One region of the Streptomyces sp. 796.1 genome, then DNA from elsewhere that is predicted to be linked to it. Evidence: riboswitches for the same ligand, from Rfam matches in the RefSeq annotation. Region 1 holds a riboswitch; the other holds the start of a gene.
The links. A riboswitch is a leader RNA that binds a small molecule or an ion and turns the genes downstream of it on or off. The one in region 1 is predicted to bind S-adenosylmethionine.
Positions count from the first base shown of each region.

Region 2: linked by a shared signal. The riboswitch ahead of thrC (threonine synthase) and the one ahead of ACMA1D_RS22355 (aminotransferase class V-fold PLP-dependent enzyme) in region 1 are both predicted to bind S-adenosylmethionine.

Region 1 is NZ_JBLIWA010000034.1:63,844-75,414, reverse strand. Features, by position in the region: gene ACMA1D_RS22380 (heme-copper oxidase subunit III) at 40-660, shown strand; gene ACMA1D_RS22375 (c-type cytochrome) at 743-1,555, shown strand; gene ACMA1D_RS22370 (Rieske 2Fe-2S domain-containing protein) at 1,552-2,607, shown strand; gene ACMA1D_RS22365 (cytochrome b) at 2,604-4,232, shown strand; gene trpD (anthranilate phosphoribosyltransferase) at 4,362-5,495, shown strand; SAM riboswitch class IV at 5,746-5,863, shown strand; gene ACMA1D_RS22355 (aminotransferase class V-fold PLP-dependent enzyme) at 6,157-7,644, shown strand; gene ACMA1D_RS22350 (glycerate kinase) at 7,873-9,285, opposite strand; gene ACMA1D_RS22345 (SLC13 family permease) at 9,467-10,873, opposite strand; gene ACMA1D_RS22340 (response regulator transcription factor) at 11,002-11,571, opposite strand, start outside.
Region 2 is NZ_JBLIWA010000031.1:67,772-79,342, forward strand. Features, by position in the region: gene nagA (N-acetylglucosamine-6-phosphate deacetylase) at 224-1,405, opposite strand; gene ACMA1D_RS21170 (ROK family protein) at 1,405-2,337, opposite strand; gene ACMA1D_RS21175 (extracellular solute-binding protein) at 3,066-4,343, shown strand; partial or broken gene ACMA1D_RS21180 (DUF3263 domain-containing protein) at 4,639-4,866, shown strand; gene otsB (trehalose-phosphatase) at 5,054-5,884, shown strand; gene ACMA1D_RS21190 (alpha,alpha-trehalose-phosphate synthase (UDP-forming)) at 6,060-7,790, opposite strand; gene ACMA1D_RS21195 (glucosyl-3-phosphoglycerate synthase) at 8,162-9,169, opposite strand; SAM riboswitch class I at 9,346-9,484, shown strand; gene thrC (threonine synthase) at 9,502-10,812, shown strand; gene ACMA1D_RS21205 (MoaD/ThiS family protein) at 10,937-11,212, shown strand.

The DNA of each region.
Region 1 (11,571 bases):
GGACCCCCCGAGGTGAGGGCGGGATAAGCGACCGACATAATGTCGGTCGTGGCGACAGCAACAGCAACAGATACCGGGCACGCGCACCCGTCGGTCAACCGGCCGAACCTCACCAGCGTCGGAACCATCATCTGGCTGAGTTCCGAGCTGATGTTCTTCGCGGCCCTCTTCGCGATGTACTTCACCCTCCGATCGGTGACCGGGGCCGAGCACTGGAAGGAAATGGCCGATGCGCTGAACTTCCCGTTCTCTGCCACGAACACCACGATCCTGGTGCTCTCCTCCCTCACCTGCCAGCTCGGCGTCTTCGCCGCCGAGCGCGGCGACGTGAAGAAGCTGCGCATGTGGTTCGTGATCACCTTCGTGATGGGTGCGATCTTCATCGGCGGTCAGGTCTTCGAGTACACCGAGCTGGTCAAGCACGAGGGCCTGTCGCTCTCGTCGGACCCCTACGGCTCGGTCTTCTACCTGACCACCGGCTTCCACGGGCTGCACGTGACGGGCGGACTCATCGCGTTCTTGCTGGTCCTGGGCAGGACGTACGCGGCTAAGAGGTTCACGCACGAGCAGGCGACGGCAGCCATCGTCGTGTCGTACTACTGGCACTTCGTCGACGTCGTCTGGATCGGCCTCTTCGCCACGATCTACATGATCAAGTAACCGGTCCCGCACCGGACCCGCGTTTCACCAAGAGACGCAGCCAGAAGCATCGACGCAGAAGATCCTGACACCGGGGTAATCCGTGAAAAAGCTCTCCGCACGACGGCGCCATCCGCTGGCGGCGCTCGTCGTCCTACTCTTCGCGCTGGCGGCCACAGGGGGGCTTTACGCCGCGTTCGCGCCGGCGGACAAGGCCAAGGCCGACGAGGCCCAGACCTCCCTCGCCATCGACGAGGGCAAGAAGCTCTACGCCGTGGGCTGCGCAAGCTGCCACGGCACTGGCGGCCAAGGCACATCTGACGGTCCGAGCCTGGTAGGCGTCGGCGCCGCCGCCGTGGACTTCCAGGTGAGCACCGGCCGCATGCCGGCCCAGCAAAACGGTGCCCAGGTGCCGAAGAAGCCGAAGGTGTACACCGCGGCCGAGACCGAGCAGCTCGCGGCGTACGTCGCCTCGCTCGGCGCCGGCCCGGAAACGCCGTCCAAGAGCCAGTACAGCCTCGACGGTACGGAGGACTCCGCCAATGGTGGGCAGCTCTTCCGTTCGAACTGCGCCCAGTGCCACAATTTCTCGGGCAAGGGCGGGGCACTGAGCAACGGCAAGTACGCGCCCCCTCTTGACGGTGTGAGCCCGAAGCACATCTACGAGGCCATGCAGACCGGCCCGCAGAACATGCCGTCTTTCCCCGACTCGGTCATGCCCGAGAAGGAAAAGAGGGACATCATCGCCTACCTCGACAAGGTCAACAGCGACGACACCGAGAGCCCTGGTGGTTTCCAACTGGGTGGACTCGGCCCGGTGGCTGAGGGCTTGTTCGCTTGGGTGTTCGGCCTGGGCGCTCTGGTCGCCATCACCATTTGGGTCGCAGCCCGGACCACGAAGGCCAAGAAGTCATGAGCAGCCAAGACAACTCAGAAGAGAACCTGCCACAGCAGCAGGAAGACACCGAGGGCGGTGCGCTGGCGACGCGGGACGACCCGTTCGCCAACCCGGGGCTGCCCCCGCACGAGCACCGTGTGCAGGACATCGACGAGCGGGCCGCCAAGCGCTCCGAGCGCGTGGTCGCCGGCCTGTTCACGATCTCGATGCTGTCCACCATCGGCTTCATCGCCTCGTACGTCTCGTTCCCGGTAGACAAGATCGTTTACGTCTTCCCGATCGGGCACGTCAGCGCGCTCAACCTGTCGCTGGGCCTGACCCTGGGACTGGCGCTGTTCTGCATCGGCGCCGGTGCCATCCACTGGGCCCGCACGCTGATGACCGATGTCGAGGTGCCCGAGGAACGGCACGACATCGAGGCCAGCCCCGAGGTGCGCGAGGAGGTGCTCGCCGGCTTCCGGGACGGTGCCCGCGAGTCCGACCTCGGCCGCCGCAAGCTGGTCCGCAACACCCTGATCGGCGCGCTGGCCATGGTGCCGCTCACCGGTCTGGTGCTGCTGCGCGACCTCGGCCCGCTGCCGGGCACCAAGCTCCGGCACACCAAGTGGGCCAAGGGCAAGATGCTCATCAACGAGAACACCCATGAGCCGCTGCGCCCCGAGGACATCGCCGTTGGATCGCTGGTGTTCGCCATGCCCGAGGGCATGAGCGAAGAGGACCACGACTTCAACAACCAGATCGCCAAGGCAGCGCTCATGATCGTCCGGCTCCAGCCGGAGGACATCAAGAACAAGCGCGAACTTGACTGGTCGCACGAGGGCATCGTCGCGTTCTCGAAGATCTGCACCCACGTGGGCTGCCCGATCAGCCTCTACGAGCAGCAGACGCACCACGTGCTGTGCCCGTGCCACCAGTCGACCTTCGACCTGACCGACGGCGGTCGCGTGATCTTCGGCCCGGCCGGCCACGCACTGCCGCAGCTTCGGATCACGGTCAATGACAAGGGCTACCTTGAGGCGCTGGGCGACTTCGCGGAGCCCGTCGGTCCTGCCTACTGGGAGCGCGGATGAGTACTGCAACTGACACTCGGCGCAAGCAGGCTCCAGCAGGCGAGCGCGTCGCCGACTGGGCCGACAGCCGACTGGGCATCTACGGCCTGGCCAAGGCCAACATGCGGAAGATCTTCCCGGACCACTGGTCCTTCATGTTGGGTGAGGTCTGCCTCTACAGCTTCATCATCATCATCCTCACGGGTGTCTACCTGACGATGTTCTTCAACCCCAGCATGGGCGAGGTCGTCTACGACGGCCCCTACGTCCCCATGCAGGGGATCCGGATGTCGGAGGCGTACGAGTCGACGCTCAAGATCAGCTTCGAGGTCCGCGGTGGTCTGCTGATCCGGCAGATCCACCACTGGGCCGCGCTGATCTTCGTCGGCAGCATGTTCGTGCACATGATGCGGGTCTTCTTCACCGGCGCGTACCGCAAGCCGCGTGAGATGAACTGGGTCTTCGGCTTCCTGCTGCTGGTGCTCGGCCTCTTCACCGGCCTCACCGGCTACTCGCTCCCCGACGACCTGCTCTCCGGCACCGGTGTCCGGTTCACCCAGGGCGCGATCCTGTCGGTGCCGCTGGTCGGCACGTACCTGTCGATGTTCCTGTTCGGCGGCGAGTTCCCCGGACACGACTTCGTCGGCCGGTTCTACTCGATCCACATCCTGTTGCTGCCCGGCATCATGCTGGGCCTGGTCGTGGCGCACCTGATCATGGTGTTCCTGCACAAGCACACGCACTGGGCCGGCCCCGGCAAGACCAACACCAACGTGGTGGGCACGCCGTTCCTGCCGGTGTACATGGGCAAGGCCGGAGGCTTCTTCTTCCTGGTCTTCGGTGTCATCGCGGCCATCGCCGCGGTCGCCACCATCAACCCGGTGTGGGCCATCGGCCCCTACCGACCGGACCAGGTCTCCACCGGTGCCCAGCCCGACTGGTACCTCGGCTTCGCCGAGGGTCTGATCCGAGTGATGCCTGGCTGGGAGATCAACCTCTGGGGCCACACCCTGGTCCTGGGCGTCTTCATCCCGCTGGTGATCTTCCCGCTGGTGCTGCTGGCCATCGCGGTGTACCCGTTCGTCGAGTCCTGGGCCACCGGTGACAAGCGCAACCACCACCTGCTGGACCGGCCGCGCAACACGCCGACCCGTACCGGCTTCGGCGTCGCCTGGATCACCACGTACCTGACGATGCTCGTCGCGGGTGGAAACGACCTGTGGGCCACCCACTTCCACCTGTCGATCAACGCCATCACCTGGTTCTCGCGGATCGCGTTCTTCGTGCTGCCGGTGGTGACGTTCATCGTCACCAAGCGGATCTGCCTGGGTCTCCAGCGGCGCGACAAGGAGAAGGTGCTGCACGGCCGCGAGTCGGGCATCATCAAGCGGCTGCCGCACGGCGAGTTCATCGAGGTGCACGAGCCGCTGTCGCAGGACCAACTGCACACGCTCACGGCGCACGACCAGTACAAGCCGCTGGAGCTCGAACCCGAGGTGGACGAGAACGGCGTGGCGCGCAAGCCCAGCCGGTCCGAGAAGCTGCGGGTCAAGCTCTCCAAGGGCCTGTACGGCGAGGACAGCCAGATCGCCAAGCCGACCGCCGAGGAGTACAAGGAGATCACGAGCGGCCACGGTCACCACTGATCCCTTTCTGATCACCTGCTGATCGCCACAGCGAAGAACCCCGTCCGATGGTTGGACGGGGTTCTTCGCCGTTCCGGGCCCTGGATAGGGTGGCTCGCAAAGCCGACCCACCCACCAGGAGCGTGGACCATGAACGTTGCGACCCCGACAGGCGGCGACAGCGGGACGGCCCACACCTGGCCGGGCGTCCTGCGCACCCTGCTCGCCGGACAGGACCTGGCGGCCGACGCCTCCGCCTGGGCCATGGACCGGATCATGCGGGGCGAGGCGAGCGACGCGCAGATCGCCGGGTTCGCGGTCGCGCTGCGGGCCAAGGGCGAGACGGTCGACGAGGTCGCCGGCATGGTCCGCGCGATGTACGCGCACGCCAAGCTCATCGAGGTGCCGGGGCCCACCGTGGACATCGTCGGCACCGGCGGAGACGGGGCCAAGACGGTCAACATCTCCACCATGTCCTCGATCGTCGTCGCCGGCACCGGGGCCCGGGTCGTCAAGCACGGCAACCGGGCCGCCTCCTCGGCCAGCGGCGCGTCCGACGTGCTGGAGAAGCTGGGCGTGAGCCTGGACCTGACGCCGGCACGGGTGGCCGAGGTCGCGGAGCAGGCGGGCATCACGTTCTGTTTCGCCGTCAAGTTCCACCCCTCGCTGCGGCACGTGGCGACCGCCCGCGGCGAGTTGGGCATCCCCACCACGTTCAACTTCCTCGGCCCGCTGACCAACCCGGCCAAGGTCACCGCCCAGGCCACCGGCGTGGCCGACCCGCGGATGGCGCCGATCCTGGCCGGTGTGCTGGCCGGCCGCGGCACCAGCGCCCTGGTCTTCCGCGGCGACGACGGCCTGGACGAGCTGACCACCACCGCCACCTCACGGGTCTGGGAGGTACGGGACGGCGCCGTGCGGGAGCAGCGCTTCGACCCCAGGGACGTCGGCATCGAACTGGTCCCGGTGGAGGCCCTGCGCGGCGCCGACGCCTCGTACAACGCGGACGTGGCCCGGCGGCTGCTGGCCGGCGAGCGGGGTCCGGTGCGGGACGCCGTGCTGCTGAACTCGGCGGCGGCGCTGGTCGCCCTGGACGGCGTGGACGGTGCGGACGTCGGGGCCGCCGCGGAGTCGGCGGCCCGCTTCGAGGCGGGCGCCCCGGCGGCCGAACTGCCGCCGCTGACCGAGCGGATCGGTGCGGCGCTGGCCCGGGCGGCGGAATCCATCGACTCGGGGGCGGCGCAGCGGACGCTGGAGCGCTGGGTGGCCGCCACCCAGGAGTAGCCGGCCGATCGGTGGCCGGCCGTCGGGCAGACGGTGCGCCGACCGTGGCACGAGGGCGCGTTCCCGTACGGGGGCGCGCCCTCGCGGCTTTCTGGGCCGCCGTACGGAGCCCTCGTACGGAGCCGCCGTACGGAGCTGCCGCAGGCAGGGCGTAGTGGGGCGCAGACGGGTGTGCGGAGGCGATGGTGTGAGGTCTTTGGGGCACGGGGGGTGGTTGCGCTCGTCGTGTGGTGTGGCATGATGCTCTCCAGGTCACGAGTGACAGCGACACAGGCCCCGGCCCGCTGTCCGGCAACCCTCCGTCCGTGGCGGGGTGCCCCGGGTGATGACCAGGCCGTAGGCAGCGAGGCTTACGGCAAGCGCGGACCCCTCGCACTCGATCCGACGATCCGAGTGAGAAAGCCAGGGGTCCTGGTGGTCGAGGGAGATGCTCAGTGAATCAGCGAATGCGCTAGGGCCGGTCAAGGCCCCGCTTTTCCTCCATCCGGATGTCCGGACCTTTCCGGCCTGGTGACCCGTGCGTGCGCACGAAGGTGTCCCGGGCCGTTTCCCACCGATCGACCGCCGTGCCCGGCACGTCGTCGCGCCCACTGGTCGTCGGTGTCCCCCAAACCACGCCGCTTCCGCCGTGTGAAGCCCTGCCCTGCCGGGAGATCTCGCCATGTCCACGCGCCCCTTCGCCGCCGCCCCGTCCACCGTCGCCGCCGCTGCCCCCGTTGACGCCGCCGCTGACGCCGACGCCTGCTGCCAGGCGCAGGACGCCTGCGCCTGCACCGCGACGGCGACCGACGGCGCGCCGCTGCCCGTGCTCGGCACCGACGTGCGGGTGCCGCTGGTCACCGGCGGCGAGGTCGGCTACGCCGCGCTCGACTACGCGGCCAGCGCCCCCGCCCTGCGCCGGGTCTGGGAGGACGTGGCCGCGTACGCCCCGTACTACGGCAGCGTGCACCGCGGCGCCGGCTACCTCTCGCAGCTCTCCACCGACCTGTTCGAGACCAGCCGGGCGGACGTGGCCCGCTTCCTCGGCTGCCGCCCCGACGACGAGGTCGTCTTCACCCGCTCCACCACCGACTCGCTCAACCTGCTCGCCGCCGTACTGCCCGCGGGCGCCCAGGTCTTCGTGTTCGAGACCGAGCACCACGCGGCGCTGCTGCCCTGGCAGCAGCGCGAGGGCGTGCGGGTGACCTACCTGGACGCGCCGCGCACGCCGGACGCGGCCGTACGGACCCTGGAGCGGGCGCTCGCCGACCGCGAGCGGGACGGCGGGCCGGCGCTGGTCTGCGTGACCGGTGCGTCGAACGTGACCGGTGAGCTGTGGCCGGTGCGCGAGTTGGCGGACGCTGCGCACGCGCACGGCGCCCGGATCGTGCTGGACGCGGCCCAGCTCGCCCCGCACCACCCGGTGAACGTGGCCGAGTTGGACGTGGACTGGATCGCCTTCTCCGGCCACAAGCTGTACGCGCCGTTCGGCTCCGGGGTGCTCGCCGGGCGCACGGACTGGCTGCGCGAGGCCGAGCCGTACCTCGCCGGCGGCGGCGCGAGCCGCACCGTGGCGCGCGGCGCGGACGGCGAGGTGGCGGTGGAGTGGCACACCAGCGCGGCCCGGCACGAGGCCGGTTCGCCCAACGTGATCGGCGTGTACGCCATCGCCTCGGCCTGCCGGGCGCTGACCGAGGCGGGCTTCGACGCGCTGGTCGCCCGTGAGCAGCGGCTGATCGCCACCGTACGGGCCGGGCTCGCGGAGGTCCCGCAGGTGCGGGTGCTGTCGCTGTTCGGCGACGACGCGCCGCGGGTCGGCGTCATCTCCTTCGTCGTGGACGGCTGGAACAGCTCGCACTTCGCCGCCGCGCTCTCCGCCGAGTACGGGATCGGCGTGCGGGACGGCCTGTTCTGCGCCCACCCGCTGGTGCGGACCCTGCTCGACAGCGAGCCGAACGAGCCGGGCGAGTGCGGCGCCCCCGAGGGCGCGCCGGGCGAGCGCTCGCTCAACGCGATCCGGGTCAGCTTCGGCGCCGGCACCCCGGACGAGCACGTGGAGCGGTTCGTACGGGCCGTGCGCGAGCTGGTGCAGCAGGGTGCGCAGTGGAACTACCGCACGGAGAACGGCCGTTGCGTGCCGGACCGCGGGGTGGCTGCGCAGGCGCACTGAGCCCGAGCCGGGGCGGGGTGGCTCGCTCTGGTGCGTGGTGGGTCGGTCGTTTCGGCCGACCCGGGGGCGGGGCGGGCCGGTTGATTCGGCCGGCTGAGTGGTGGGTCGGTCGTCGTGGCCGGGTGGGTGGCGGGGGCTGGGGGGGGGCGCGGCCCGGCCCTGGCCCCTTCGGATCGTGCCCCGCCCTGGCCCCGCTGGGCCGTGTTCCCGCCCCGGTCCCGCCGGCGGTCAGCCGCGTACGGCCCGGGCGGCCCGGACGGCCGGGGGTTCGACGCTGGGTGCGGGAGGGCGGGCCGCACTGGTGTGGGTGCTGGCGTGGGGGCTGCTGTGGGTGCCTGGGTGGCCGCCAGTGTGGCGGCCGGCGCCGGCGTCGATGCGGGTGCCGATGAGGATCATGCGCAGGGCTTCCTCCGTCGCGTCGGTGAGGAACTCGCGGGCCCGGTCCAGCGCCTCGGCGAGCCCCACCGGGGCGGGCAGGATGCCGCGGTACGCGTCGACCCCGGCGCCGCGGACCTCCCGGGCGCCGGCGCCGATGGTGCCGGCGAGCGCCAGGACCGGCCGGCCGTGCGCCTTGGCCCGGCGGGCGACCTCGGCCGGCACCTTGCCACGGGTGGTCTGACCGTCGAGCGCGCCCTCGGCGGTGACCACCAGATCGGCGCGGGCCAGCCGGGCGTCCAGCCCGAGCCCGTCGAGCAGGACGTCGAACCGCGGCAGCAACTGCCCACCGAGCGCCGCGAGTCCGGCCCCGAGACCACCGGAGGCGCCGGTTCCGGGGCCGTGCCGCAGATCGGTCGGGGCGGCTGGCCCGGCGGCCCGCGGGGTGAGCACATCGCGCGCGAGGACGGCCGCCCAGTGGTCCAGGGCCGCCGCCAACTCCTCCACCTGGTCCGGGGTCGCGCCCTTCTGCGGGCCGAAGACGCGGGCCACGCCCCGCGGTCCGCACAGCACGTTGAACGGGTTGCAGGCGACCAGGAGCGTGGTGTCGGCCAGGCGCGGGTCCAGGCCGCTCGGGTCGATGCGGGCGAGTCGGGTCAGGGCCCGGCCGCCGGGCGGCAGTTCGCGTCCTTCCGCGTCGAGCAGCCGGGCGCCGAGCGCCTGGAGCGCGCCCGCGCCGCCGTCGGAGGTACCCGAGTCGCCGCAGCCCACCAGGACGCGCCGGGCGCCGCAGTCCAGGGCGGCGCGGATGAGTTCGCCCACGCCGCGGGTGGTGGTGGCGCCCGGGTCGCGCCGGTGCGGCGGCACCAGCGACAGCCCGGCCACGGCGGCCATCTCGACCACGGCGGTGCGTTCCGCGCCGGCGGGGCCGGCGAGACCTGGAGGGCCGGCGGGGCCGGCGGGGGCAGCCGCGGCCAGCGCGCCGCCCCGGGCCGCGGTGCCGAGCAGGGCGAAGTGGCTGGCGATCGGGTCGCCGGTGGGGCCGGTCGCGCGCACGGCGTGCAGGGCGCCACCGGTGGCGGCGGCCAGCGCTTCGGCGGTGCCCTCGCCCCCGTCCACCAGCGGGATCAGGTCGGTTTCGGCGTCGGGCGCGACGCGGCGCAGCCCCTCGGCGATGGCCTCGGCAGCCTCCCGCGCGGAGAGCGACTCCTTGAAGCCGCTGGGGGCGACGGCGAAGCGGAGGGGGCGCGGCGGGTGGGTGTTCATGGTGCTCCGGTGGGTTGGGGGTTGGGGTTCGTGTGCCGTACGGGATATGGGTCGTACGGGCGTACGGGCGTACGGGCGTACGGGGCGTGGTGCGCGTGTCGCGGTCGCGCGGGGTCGGTTCGGGGCGCGGGTAGGGGTTGCGGGTGTACGGGGCGGGGCCGGCCCGGGGCGTGGCGCGGTGTCAGGCGTCGAGCAGGGGCCAGACGGCGAGGGCGAAGACGAGGACCAGGGCGGCCGTCAGCGGCGCCAGGACCAGGGAGAGCCGCAGCAGGTCACGCGGGGTGTAGGTGGGGGTGTCCGGCACGTCGGCGAAGAGCGCGACCGGCTTGGCCGACGCGGGCAGCGTGTGGCAGAACCCGGCGGCTGCGGTGGAGGCGAGGGCCGCCACCACGGGATCGACCCCGGCCGTGCCGGCGGCGGCCACCACCAGCGGCACCAGCACGCTGGAACGCGCCGATCGGGACTGGAGCACCAGGTGGGCCGCGGTGCTCAGGACGATCACCACGGTCAGGAACAGCCAGGGCGGCACGCCGTCCGCCGGCAGCCCCGAGACCAGCCAGCGGGCCGCGCCCGAGGTGGCGAGGGCACCGCCCATGGCCATGGTGGCCGCCATGAACAGCAGCAACGACCAGGGCACGGTGCCCAGCGCGTCCTTCAGCCGTACCGTGCCGAGCGCCGGGGACGCCGCCACCATCGCGCCGATCAGCGCGACGACGGCGGGCGGCACGTGGTGCACCGGTTCGCTGCACCACAGCACGACGACGGTGCCGAGCAGCAGCGCGCAGCGCGCCTCGGCGGGTGTCAGCGGGCCGGTCACCGGCTGCTCGGTGTGTGCCTGGAGTTGCTCGGCCGTGATGCGTACCGGCCCCGTACGGTCGGCGCGCCGAACCGTCGTCAGCAGCACCGTCTCCGCGGCCAGGTGCGAGGAGACGATCGCCAGCGGCAGCCCGAACAGCAGCCAGCGCGCGAACCCGATCTCCTCGCCGGTGGTCTCCCACAGCACGGAGACGGTGATGAGGTGCGCCCCCGCGCCGATCAACGTCGCCACGGCGGAGAGCAGGATCACCGTGGGGAACAGCAGCGCGAGCGCCACCACCAGCCGCGCCCGGTCGGCCAACGCCTTGGCCAGCGCCAGGAACACCGGCAGGGCGAGCGCGGCCCGGCCCGAGGTGGCCGGAATGGCGAACGCGGTGGCCACCAGGGCGGCCGTGGTGAGGTGGACGAGTTGGCGTACGGTGCGCGCGCCGCTCACCAGGAAGGCCGCGGCCCGGGCCGCGAGCCCGCTCCTGGCCACCGCGGCGGCCAGCACGAACGCGCAGATCAGCAGCCAGACGGTGGCGTCGCCCAGGGTGGCGAACAGGGTCTCGCTGCTGATCACGCCGGTCACCGTGAGGACCAGCCCGGCGCCGAGCGCGATGTACGTGTCGTCGACCGGGGTGGCGATCCAGGCGCAGGTGGCCAGCGCGAAGACGGCCAGCGTGATGCGGGCGTCGCCGCCGAGCCCCGGCACGTTGCCCGGCACGGCCAGCACGGCACAGGCGCTCAACGCGGCACACCAGCCGACGGCCTGACGGAGGGAGAGGGTCACCCCGGCAGTCTTCGCACCCTCGGTGAGCCGCTGATGAGCGGACGATGAGGGGAATTTCATCCGGGGTGGGGGCCGGGGCCCGGGTGGCCGAGCTGGTCGGGCCGGCCCCACCCCGCGGACGCCCGCCGTTACGGCAGCCGGTACCCCATCCCCCGTACCGTCTCCACCCGGGCCGCGCCCAGCTTCTTGCGCAGGGCGCGGACGTAGACGTCCACGATGTTGGAACCGGGGTCGAAGTCGTAGCCCCAGACGTGGGAGAGGATCTGTTCGCGGGAGAGCACCTGGCCCGGGTGGCGGAGGAAGAGTTCGAGCAGGACGAACTCGCGGGCCGTCAGTTCCACGGTCCGGGTGCCGGCCCTGGCCCGCCGGGTGCGCAGGTCGAGCGTGAGGTCGCCGCTGCGCAGGGCCGTCACCTCCGGGGCGCGGGCCGCCGTGCGCAGCCGCAGCCGTACCCGGGCCAGCAGCTCCTCGAACCGGAACGGCTTGGTCATCCAGTCGTCCGCGCCGCCTTCGAGGCCGGCCACGGTGTCCCGTACGGAGTCGCGGGCGGTCAGCACGATCACCGGCGTGGTGACCCGGTCCTCCCGCAGCCCGCGCAGGACCGTGAAGCCGTCCTGCCCCGGCAGCCCGATGTCCAGGATGATCAGGTCGAAGTCGCCGGTGCGGGCGTAGTCGGCCGCGGTGTCGCCGTCGGCGGC
Region 2 (11,571 bases), on a different contig from region 1:
TGGGCCGTGCCGGTGGGGTGCCGGCGCCCCGCGCCGGGGGCCCGTAGCGGGTACGGGTCCGCCGGCGCGGGGAGCGGGCGGCCGGCGCCCGCACCCGAGGGTGGGGCGGCCGGTGCCGCGCGGGCCGGGCGCTTCGGCCTGGGCCCGCGCGGCGGGGTGGTGCGGGGGTGGGGGCTGCGCGTCCTCGGCCGGGGGGTGGTCGGTCGGGGCGTGCGCCGCGGGCTCAGCCCGCCGTCGGCCGTACCACCCACGCACCCCGACGCATGACGCCGACCAGCGCGTAGTCGGAGTCGAGCACCACCAGGTCGGCGTCCTTGCCCGGCTCGATGGAGCCGATGCGGTCCTCCAGGCCCAGCACCCGGGCCGGGGTGCTGGACAGGGCGCGCACGGTCTGGTCGATCGAGAGCCGGTCGACGCTGACCGCGCGCCGGAAGACCTGGTCCAGGGTGAGCGTGGAGCCGGCGATGGAGCCCGCGGTCGGGCCGTCGCTGATGCGCGCCACCCCGTCCTTGACCTCCACCTGCATCGGACCCAGCGGGAAGATGCCGTCCTCCATGCCGGCCGCGCCCATCGCGTCCGTGATGAACGCGACCCGGTCCGCGCCCGCGCTGCGGAACGCCAACTCCAGCGTCGCCGGGTGCAGGTGCGTGCCGTCGTTGATCAGCTCGACGGTGATCCGCTCGTCCTCAAGCAGCGCCGCCACCGGGCCAGGCGCGCGGTGCAGCAGCGAGGGCATCGCGTTGAACAGGTGCGTCGCCACGCTCGCGCCGGCGTCGATGGCCTCGCGCGTCGCGTCGTACGTGGAGTCCGTGTGGCCCACCGCGGCGATCACGCCGGCGTCCACCAGGAGCCGCACCGAGTCCAGGCCGCCGGGCAGTTCGGGCGCCAGCGTCATCATCTTCGCCGTGCCGCGGGCCGCGTCGATCAGCTTGCGGACGTCGGCCGGGTCCGGGTCGCGCAGCAGGGTCGGCTCGTGCGCCCCGCAGCGGTGCGGCGAGATGAACGGGCCCTCGAAGTGCACGCCGGCCAACTCGCCCTGCTGGACCAGTTCGGAGAGCACGTGCGCCTGCTGGGCCACCTCGTCCAGGTCACCGGTGACGGTGGAGGCGAGCATGGTGGTGCTGCCGTGCCGGCGGTGGGTGTCGATGACCCGCAGCGCCTCCTCGGTCTTGCCCGCCGAGAACGAGGCGCCGCCGCCACCGTGCACGTGCACGTCCACGAAGCCGGGGACGATCAGGTGCCCGGCGAGGTCGATGCGGTCGGTGCCGGCTGCCCCGGCCCCCGCAGCGGCGTCGTCCGGGCCGGCGCTGACGATGCGTCCGTCCGCGACCGTGACCTGACCGGACTCGACGACTCCGGTGGGTAGGGCGACGCGGGCGCCCGCGAGAGATGTTCGTTCGGCCATCAGGCGGATACCTCCGTAGCGAGAAGATCCCAGGCGAGCAGACCGGCGCCCAGGCAACCGGCGGTGTCCCCGAGGGCCGCCGGGACGATGTCGGGGAGCTGTTGGAACGTGACCCGCTCGGCCACCGCCGCACGCAGCGGTACGAACAACGTGTCCCGGGCCTCGGCGAGTCCGCCGCCGATGATCAGCCGGCGCGGGTCGAGCAGGGTGAGGGCGACGACGAGGCCGTCGGCGAGCGCGTCCACGGCCTCCTGCCAGACGGCGACGGCCCGCGGATCGCCGGAGGCGACGGCCTTCGCGCAGTCGGCGGCGTCCGCCTGCGGGTCGCCGACGGCGGCGGCCCACGCCCGGCTGACCGCGGCGGCCGAGGCGAGCGTCTCCAGACAGCCGCGCTGCCCGCAGCCGCACTCGGGACCGCCGGGGCGGACCACCACGTGCCCGATCTCGCCGGCGCAGCCGTGCGCGCCGGCCTCCACCCGTCCGTCGATGCCGATGGCGCCGGCGATCCCGGTGCCCAGCGGTACGAACAGGAAGCGGTCGGTGCCCTCACCGGCACCGATGCGGCCCTCGGCCAGGCCACCGGTGCGCACGTCATGGCCGAGCGCCACCGGCGCGCCGGCGAGCCGCTCCGAAAGCCGCGCCCGCATGGGGACGTCGCGCCAGCCCAGGTTGGCCGCGTACACGGCGACGCCCGCTGCCTCGTCGACGATGCCCGGTACGGCGACCCCGGCCGCCGCGGCGGGTACCCCGTACCGCTCGATGCCGAGCGCGCGCAGTTCGGCCGCGAAGTCGAGGATGCCGGCTATCACGGCGTCGGGACCGCGCTCGCGCTCGGTGCGCCGCCGGGCCGTGTGCAGCAGTTCGCCGTCCGCCCCGACCAGGGCGGCCTTCATTCCGGTGCCGCCCACATCAAGGGCGATGACGTGTTTCACGCGGGACAGTCTCGCGCGATTCCCCACTAGAGGTCTAGGCCACTTCACGCTCGCGGAGTGTCGCGCCCCCCGACGCGGTGTGATCGCCGGGGCCGCGACGGGCCGCTCCGGTACCGGTCCCGGGGTGTGGTCAGGGCCCCGGTAGATGCCCCATCGGGCAGCGTGTTCGACGGTGCTCGGGCAGCGCCCGGGCGGCGCCGGGGTGGTGATTTGGCCCCGAATGTGCGGCCACCGGGGCAGTGTGGGCGTTCCCGGGACCGCCGCGTGACGTGCGGTGGTGCGGATGGTGGGGCGCCCGGTGGGCGGCCCGGTGGGGCGGGGGGCGGGTGGCCCGGCGGTGCCCGTCGGCCGACGGGAGGGCTGCTGGCCGGCGACGCGCAAACGATCTGTGACTCCGCACACGGTGCCCGGGCAAAGTGCCGGAATGGGGCGGTAATCACCCCGTTTGACGTGGGGGAGTAGTCGGCTTCGCGCACGGTTGTGCCGGGACGGTGCGGGAAGTCGTGCTTACCCTGAGCGGGTTCGGTGCGCCCGCGGGGAGCGGTGCGTTCCGGCTGCCGCCATACCCGATACAGGTGAAGCCGGTGTGACCAGAGGTGATACCGAAGCGAGACCGGGTGTGGTGTAGACCTCAGGAGGGGTTAGCGGGGAGACTCGCAACTCGTGCCGGAGAGTGACACTCCGGCTGATTCCGGGAAACAACGAGAGCGCGAGGGTGGGTACTGGTCGTGCAGCGGCGGCGGTTCTTGGGTCTGACGGCGGCGGGTGCCGCGACGGCGGCGTTGGCGCCGACACTCACCGCCTGCGGCAGTGACTCGGGCACGGACGACGTGCGCCTGAAGCTGGTCGCGGCCGACTACGGCGACAGCAGTAGCAACAGCACGCTCAACTACTGGGGCGACCTGGTCCGCGCGTTCGAGACCAAGAACAGCAACGTCAAGGTCGACGTCAACGTCTATAGCTGGACGGACATCGACAAGAAGGTCGCCGAGATGATCGAGTCCGGCGACACGCCGGACATGGTCCAGTTCGGCACGTACGCGGACTTCGTCGACCAGGGCATGCTCTACCGCGCCGACCAGATCCTCTCCATCCGCACGATGGCCTCCTTCGTCTCCTCCATCGCCCAGGCGGGCGAGGTCAACCGGGTGCAGTACGCGATGCCGTTCGGCGCCAGCACCCGACTGCTCTTCTACAACAAGGCCCTCTTCGAGCAGGCGGGCATCACCGCGCCCCCGAAGGACTGGGACGAGCTCCAGGCCGCGGCCGAAAAGCTCAAGGCGATCGACGTGAAGTACCCGTACGCGCTGCCGCTCGGCCGCGAGGAGGCCCAGGCCGAGACGCTGATCTGGCTGCTCAGCGGCGGTGGCGGCTACACCGACGGGTACGGCAGCTACATGCTCGACTCGCCGGAGAACGTCGAGACGCTGGAGTGGCTGCGCGACGAGTTCGTCGGCAAGGGCCTGACCGGCTCCCGCCCGCCGGGCCAGCTCAACCGGCAGGAGGCGTTCAACGCCTTCACGCGCGGCGAGGTCGGCATGCTGAACGGCCACCCGACGCTGATGCAGCAGGCCGTCGGCCACCGCATCGACTACGACGTCGCACCGCTGCCCGGCCGCAAGGGCCCCTCGCCCACCACGATGGGCGTGGCCGACTGGATGATGGCGTTCAAGAAGAACGGCCACCGCAAGCAGATAGGCCAGTTCCTCAACTTCGTCTACGAGTCGGACAACGTGGTCGGCTTCTCCGGCAAGTACCGGCTGCTGCCGGTGACCACGGACGCGTCCACGGTCATGCGCCGCGACGACGAGTACAAGAGCCTGTGGCAGTTCCTCGACGGCCTGGACACCGCGCAGTTCTACCCGTTCGACAAGGTCTCCTGGACCAAGGTCAACCAGTCGCTGCGGGACTCGGTCGGCACGATGGTCGCCAGCGGCGGCGACCCGGCCACGGTGCTCGGTGAGATCCAGCGCAAGGCCGACGCCAAGGAGAACGAGGAACGTTAGGTTGACGGGCGTGACTCCCCCCGCCACTCCCGACCGGCCAGCACCCGAGCCCGGGCCCGAGCACCTGCCTGGAGCTGAGCCCGGTCCTGGGGCTGAGCCTGCGTCTGGGGTCGAGCCCGCGTCCGCGGCCGAACCCGTCTCGGGGTCCGAGTCCGGCGCCGCCACCGGCCCCGACGGCTCGTACGGCACAGACGGCCCGAACGGCACCAGCAGTCCGGACGGCCCCGACGCAGCGGGCCCCGGCACAGGCGGCCCCGGAGCAGAGGGCCCAGGCGCCGAGGAATCCGACGCGGCGGGCCCCGGGCTCTCCGAGCGGGACCTGGCCGTGCTGGCGCTGGAGCGCCGCGGTTGGTCGGGCCCCGGCGCGAAGGAGCGGGCCATCCGGGAACGGCTCGGCATCTCGCCCACCCACTACTACCAACTCCTCAACGCCCTCCTGGACGACCCGCGCGCCCTGCGCCACGACGCGGTCACCGTCAACCGGCTGCGCCGGGTCCGCCAGGCCCGCCGCGACCGCCGCTGACCGGCCGGCCGCGTAGGACGAACGCCGCCCCGCGGCCCGCCGGACCCGCTGTGGGTTGGCCGGACAGGCCGGACGCGCGCCGATCCGCGGCCCGCTGAACCCGTGCGGGCCCGCCCGCACCACCACCCCCGCGTTGGCCGATCCGGCACTGGTGGCGGTGGTGGGTGGCGCCGGTAGGGTCGGCCGCATGGGCATTCCCGTCCCCTCAACCGACGCGGGCCGAGCCGGGCTCGCCGCGCTGTTGGCACGGCCCCGACGGGCCGTCGTCGCACTCGACTTCGACGGCACGCTGGCCGAGATCGTCCCCGACCCGGAGCAGGCCCGCGCCCACCCGGCGGCCGTCCCGGCCCTGGCCGCGCTCGCCCCGCTGGTGGGCACCGTGCTGGTGCTCACCGGCCGCCCGGCCGACGTCGCGGTGCGCTACGGCGGCTTCGCCGGCGTCCCGGGACTCGAACACCTCGTCGTACTCGGCCACTACGGCGCCGAGCGCTGGGACGCGGCGACCGGCGAACTCCGGGCCCCCGAGCCGCACCCCGGGGTGGCCGCCGTCCGCGCCGAACTGCCCGGCGTGCTCGACGGGACCACCGCGGCGGCCGGCGCGTGGATCGAGGACAAGGGCCGGGCCGTCGCCGTCCACACCCGCAGGGCCGCGGCACCACAGGCCGCCTTCGACGCACTGCGCGCCCCGCTCGGTGAGCTCGCCGCCCGTCACGGCCTGGCCGTCGAACCGGGCCGCCTGGTCATCGAGCTGCGCCCGCCGGGCGTGGACAAGGGCGCGGCGCTCACCGAGTTCGTGCGCGGCGTGGACGCGGAGACCGTGCTGTACGCGGGCGACGACCTGGGCGACCTCGCGGCCTTCGACGCGGTGGCACGCCGCCGCGCGGACGGCACGCCCGGCCTCCTGGTGTGCAGCGGCAGCAACGAGGTCACCGAACTCGCCGACCGGGCCGACCTCGTCGTGGCCGGCCCGGCGGGCGTGGTCGCCCTGCTGAGGGCACTCGCCCACGAACTGGGCTGAGGCCGCGCAGGAAGCTCACCGGCCCCGCGCGGGAGGCGCGCCGCCTCCAGGTGGGCCCCGCCGCCCCGCGCGGGAAGCTCATCGCCTCCGCGCGGGAGGACGCGCCGCCCCGCGACGGGGGAGACGGGCCACCCCGTGAGGCAGGACCCGCCACTCCGCGCGGGAGGCGCGCCCGCTACGCCGCCCCGAGCGCCCGCAACTGGGCCAGGAACCACTCCTGCGGGGGCAGCGCCGTGGCCGCAGCGGCCAGCCGCTTGGTCCGCTCGGCGCGCTCGGCCGGGTCCATGCGGAGCGCCTCGTGCAGCGCCCTGGCCGTCTCCTGCACGTCGTACGGGTTGACCGGCAGCGCGTCGTCGGCCAACTCGGCGTGCGCCCCGGCCTCCCGGGAGAGCACCAGCGCGCAGCCGGCGTCCGAGACCACCGGGACCTCCTTGGCGACCAGGTTCATGCCGTCCCTGATCGGGTTCACCAGCGCCACGTCGGCGATCCGGTACGCGGCGAGCGAGCGCGCGAAGTCGTCCTTCACGTGCAGCGCGACCGGCTGCCAGGTCGCCGTGCCGAACTCCTCGTTGATCGCGTCGGCGACCCGCTGCACCTCGGCCGTGTACGCCCGGTAGACCGCGAGGTCCTGCCGCGAGGGGTAGGCGAAGGCGACGTGCACCACCCGTTCGCGCCACTCGGGATGGTCCGTGAGCAGCAGCCGGTACGCGTGCAGCCCGCGCACGATGTTCTTGGACAGCTCGGTGCGGTCCACCCGGACGATCACCTTCCGGGCCGGCGCGCGGTGCTCCGAGCCGGCTGGCCCGTCGGTGGCGCCCGGGCCCTCGATCTGGGCCCGCAGCGCGGCCAGTCGCTCCGTCACGTCGGCGGCGCGCGAGCGGCTGCGCAGGAACTCCGCGTCCGCGCCCAGGCCGTGCACCCCGAGCCGGGTCGTCCGCCCGGCCGACTCCACGGTGAGTTCGCCGGTCGCCGCGTCCCGGCCGATCCGGGCGCCGAGCACCCGGGCGCAGCAGTCGGCGAACGCCTCGGCCCAGCGCGTGGTGAGGAAGGCCGCCCGGTCGCCGCCCAGGATGCCGTGCAGCACGGCGGCTGCGACGTCGTCGGGCAGCAGCCGGAAGTAGTCCGGCGGGGCCCACGGGGTGTGCGAGAAGTGGCCGACGCGCAGGTCGGGGCGGCGCTGCCGGAGCAGCGCGGGAACCAGCGCCAGGTGGTAGTCCTGCACCAGGACGGCGGCCCCGGGACCCGCCTCGCGCGCGAGCGCGTCCGCGAACGCGGCGTTGTAGGCCTCGTACGCCTCCCACTGGCGCCGGAACTCCTCGTCGAAGACCGGCTCCAACGGGGTCTGGTAGAGCAGGTGGTGCACGAACCAGAGCACGGAGTTGGCCACCCCGTTGTACGCCGCGGTGAAGACCTCGGGCTCGATGTCCAGCATCCGCACCCGCTGGCCGCCGGTGTCCGCCGGGTCGAGCGGCGCACCGCGCCGGCCGCCGGCCGTCGGGTCGCCGGCCGCGGCCCGCCGCACCGCCTCCCGGTCGCCGTCGCCGAGCGCGGCGCACACCCACACGGAGTCGGCGTCCGCGCCGATCGCGGAGAGCCCGGAGACCAGGCCGCCACCGCCGCGCTTGGCGGTCAGCCCGGCCGCGGCCGGAGCCACCGCCGGCGCGGCTGGTGCTGCCGGCGTCGCCGATGTCGTGGGTGGTTCCGGTGTGGCGGGCGGTTCCGCGGGTGCGTCCGCCGCGCCCGCCTCGCCCGGGGGCGGCGTTCGCGAGGGCGAATGGGTCGGCGGGGGCGTCAGCGCGTACGCGACGGGCCCGCGGTTCGAGGCGACCAGCACCCGGGCGCCCGGTCCAGGACCGGTGGCCGGCACGGAGTCGACGGCTTCCTGCTCGCCATGGACGGAGACCATGCCGCGAGCCTAGCCAGGACCGGAACCGCTCAAACGTACGTACGCCGTCGCCCCCGCCGCGCTCCCACCCGCCGTCTCCGCGCGCCACCCGACCGGACCGCCCGCGCTACGCCGACTCCGGTACGCGCCGGTGCGGCGGATTCCGTTACCTCTCCGCGTCCCCGGCCATCCCCGCCGAGCCACCCCGCGCAGCCCCCACCCCGCCCCGTACGCACCAGGGGACCCACCCCGCGTACCACGACGCGCACGCACCGTCACCGTCGGTGATGGCGGGCTGTCCCGGTCGTGCCCGTGCCTGTCGCCGGCTCCCTGTCGCGGTCGCGCCGTGGTCGCGCGTGGCCGTGTCGTGGTCGGGTCGCGGCCCGCCGTGGCTACGCCGCCCAGCGCTCCGCGTACTCCGGGACCTCGATCATCGGCGGGCGCTCCTCGGTGTCCACCGGATGGGTGTGCGGCTCGAAGCCGCCGTCCGCGCCGCGCTGGAACTGGGTCAGTCGGGGACGCACCAAGTAGCCGCGAGCCAGCCGGAGTTGGGCCGTGCGGTAGATCGCCGCCGCCATCCGGCCGAGGGCCTGGCCGTCCTGGTGGCGGTGGCGGCGCACGCCCACGTCGACCTGGGCCAGCGCATCGAGCCCGACCGTGTGCAACGCGTCCACCAGCAGCCCGAGCTCCACGCCGTACCCGACCGGGAACGGCAGCCGCTCAAGGAGCGAGCGGCGCGCCGCGTACTCGCCGCCCAGCGGCTGGACGAACCCCGCGAGCTGTGGCCAGTGCAGGTTCAACAGCGGTCTGGCCACCAGCTCCGTCACCCGGCCGCCCTGCCCGGCGGAACCGGAACCGGAACCGGGCCCGGGCGCGTCGGCCGCGGCCGGCCCGCCCACGTCGCCGACCTGCCCCAGCGGCCGGTCGTACATCGCCTTCACGAACTGCACCTCGGGGTCGGTGAGCAGCGGTCCGACGATGCCGGAGACGAAGGTGGAGGAGAAGTCGCGCAGGTCGGCGTCGACGAAGCAGACGATGTCGCCGCGGGTGGCCAGCAGCGAGCGCCACAGCACCTCGCCCTTGCCGGGCACCGTCGGCAGCCGCGGCAGCAGGTCGTCCCGGTGCACCACCTGCGCCCCGGCCTCGCGCGCGACGGCCGCGGTGCGGTCCGTCGAGCCCGAGTCGACCACCACGAGCTCGTCCACCAGCGGCGCGTCGCGCATCAGGTCGCGGCGGATCGTGGCGACGATCGTGCCGACCGTCGCCTCCTCGTTCAGCGCCGGCAACACCACGCTGACCGTGGCCCCACCAGCCCTTTTCGCCGCCAGGAGCCGGTCGAGCTGACGGTCGGCAGCGGACCAGGACCGGCGGCTCAGCCAGCGCTCCACCTCTTCCAGCACCTGCGTGACTCCTTATGCGCGGCGAGCAGCGCTCGATGTTACGTTCATCTCGTGGTTCGGACGACTGTCCGTACTGTTCCAACCTTCGGTTACAGTCTTGAACAACGCGGATGACCGTCGCATGCCGGGGTCATCTCGCCCACAAACGCCTGGCTCCAAGGAGCCCAGTGCCATACCGCTCATCCAGAGGGGCAGAGGGATACGGCCCGTTGAAGCCCCGGCAACCCTCCAGCCGGAAACTCGTACCGCGAGGCTCCCGGTGGGGAAGGTGCCAATTCCGTCTCGTGGCGAAGTGCGCCGCGAGGAAGATGAGGAGAAAGGGCCTCGCCATCATGGCTGTGCAAGTCACCGCAACTCCCACCGCTCCCGCCACGTCGGACGCCTCCGCCCCAGTGGACCTCGGCCCCGCCGCCGCGCTGTCCTGTCGCGAGTGCGGCGAGCGCTTCGAGCTCGGCCCGATCTTCGCCTGCCAGCTCTGTTTCGGCCCCCTCGAAGTGGCGTACGACCTGCCGACCGGTGACCCGCAGGCGCTGCGGCAGCGCATCGAGGCCGGCCCGAACAGCATCTGGCGCTACGCCCCGCTGCTCCCGGTCCCCGCGAACGTCGCCGCCAAGCCCAACCTGAACCCGGGCCTGACCCCGCTGGTCAAGGCCGACCGGCTGGCCGACGCGCTCGGCGTCACCGGCGGCCTGTACGTCAAGGACGACTCGGGCAACCCCACCCACTCCTTCAAGGACCGGGTGGTGGCCATCGCCGTCGAGGCGGCCCGCGCCTTCGGCTTCACCACGCTCTCCTGCTCCTCCACCGGCAACCTGGCCGGCGCGGTCGGCGCCGCCGCCGCCCGCGCGGGCTTCCGCTCCTGCGTGTTCATCCCGCACGACCTGGAGGCCGGCAAGGTCGTCATGGCCGCGGTCTACGGTGGCGAGCTGGTCGGCATCGAGGGCACGTACGACGACGTCAACCGGTTCTGTAGCGAGCTGATCGGCGACCCGCTCGGCGAGGGCTGGGGCTTCGTCAACGTCAACCTGCGCCCGTACTACGGCGAGGGCTCCAAGACGCTCGCGTACGAGATCTGCGAGCAGCTCGGCTGGGAGATCCCGGACCAGATCGTCATCCCGATCGCCTCCGGCTCCCAGCTCACCAAGATCGACAAGGGGCTCAAGGAGCTGATCAAGCTCGGCCTGGTCGCGGACAAGCCGTACAAGATCTTCGGCGCCCAGGCCGAGGGCTGCTCGCCGGTCTCCCGCGCCTTCAAGGACGGGCACGACGTGGTGCGCCCGGTGAAGCCGAACACGATCGCCAAGTCGCTGGCGATCGGCAACCCGGCCGACGGCCCGTACGTCCTGGACATCACCCGGCGCACCGGGGGAGCGGTCGAGGACGTCAACGACCAGCAGGTGGTCGACGCGATCAAGCTGCTGGCGCGCACCGAGGGCATCTTCGCGGAGACCGCGGGCGGCGTGACCGTCGGCGTCACCCAGAAGCTCATCGAGACCGGGCAGCTCGACCCGGCGCTGACGACCGTCGTGCTCAACACCGGTGACGGCCTCAAGACGCTGGACGCCGTGGCGCCCACCACCGGTCCGACGGCGACGATCAAGCCGAACCTCGACGCGTTCCGCGCGGCCGGCCTGGCGGGCTGAGGCCCGCGCGCCGGTCCTGGCCGGCGCGCCCCGGCCGCCGGCCGGACGTCGGCCGTGGACTGGCGGGCCCGCGCCGGCCCGCCGCGACAGCACACTTCCCCGCATCTCCCACGAAGGTGACCCCATGAGCGTCAACGTCCGCATCCCGACCATCCTGCGCACCTACACCGGCGGCAAGGCCGAGGTCAGCGCCGAGGGCACGACCCTCAGCGAGGTGCTGGCCGACCTGGACAAGAACCACCAGGGCATCGCCGCCCGGGTGCTCGACGAGGACGGCAAGCTGCGCCGCTTCGTGAACGTGTACGTCAACGACGACGACGTGCGCTTCGCCGAGGGCCTCCAGACGGCGACCCCGGACGGCGCGGGCATCTCGATCATCCCGGCCGTCGCCGGCGGCTGATCGCCCGTCACCTGCCACGAACTGCCGGAATTGCCCCGTCCACAAGAAAGCGGACGGGGCAATTCCGTGCTCAGAACCGCGATAGAGTTGGTGTGGCTCTCTCCGTTTAGCCCCAGCTCCGCCCCGCACTCGCGGTTCCGCCCCACCCGCAACTCCCCGCTTCCCCCGCACCCTTCACGGGCCCGTGCGTTGAGCGCATATGAGAACCCGTCAAAATGTGCGTGAAATGTGGACATGATTTGCCGGGTTAGTGCCGCCATGTCCGGCCCGACTTGACCGGTATTCACCGGAGTTAACCCCGTATAGCCGATGACGCGCGCCCAGAATTCTCGTCCGATTGACCTGTTGCTCTGGGCATC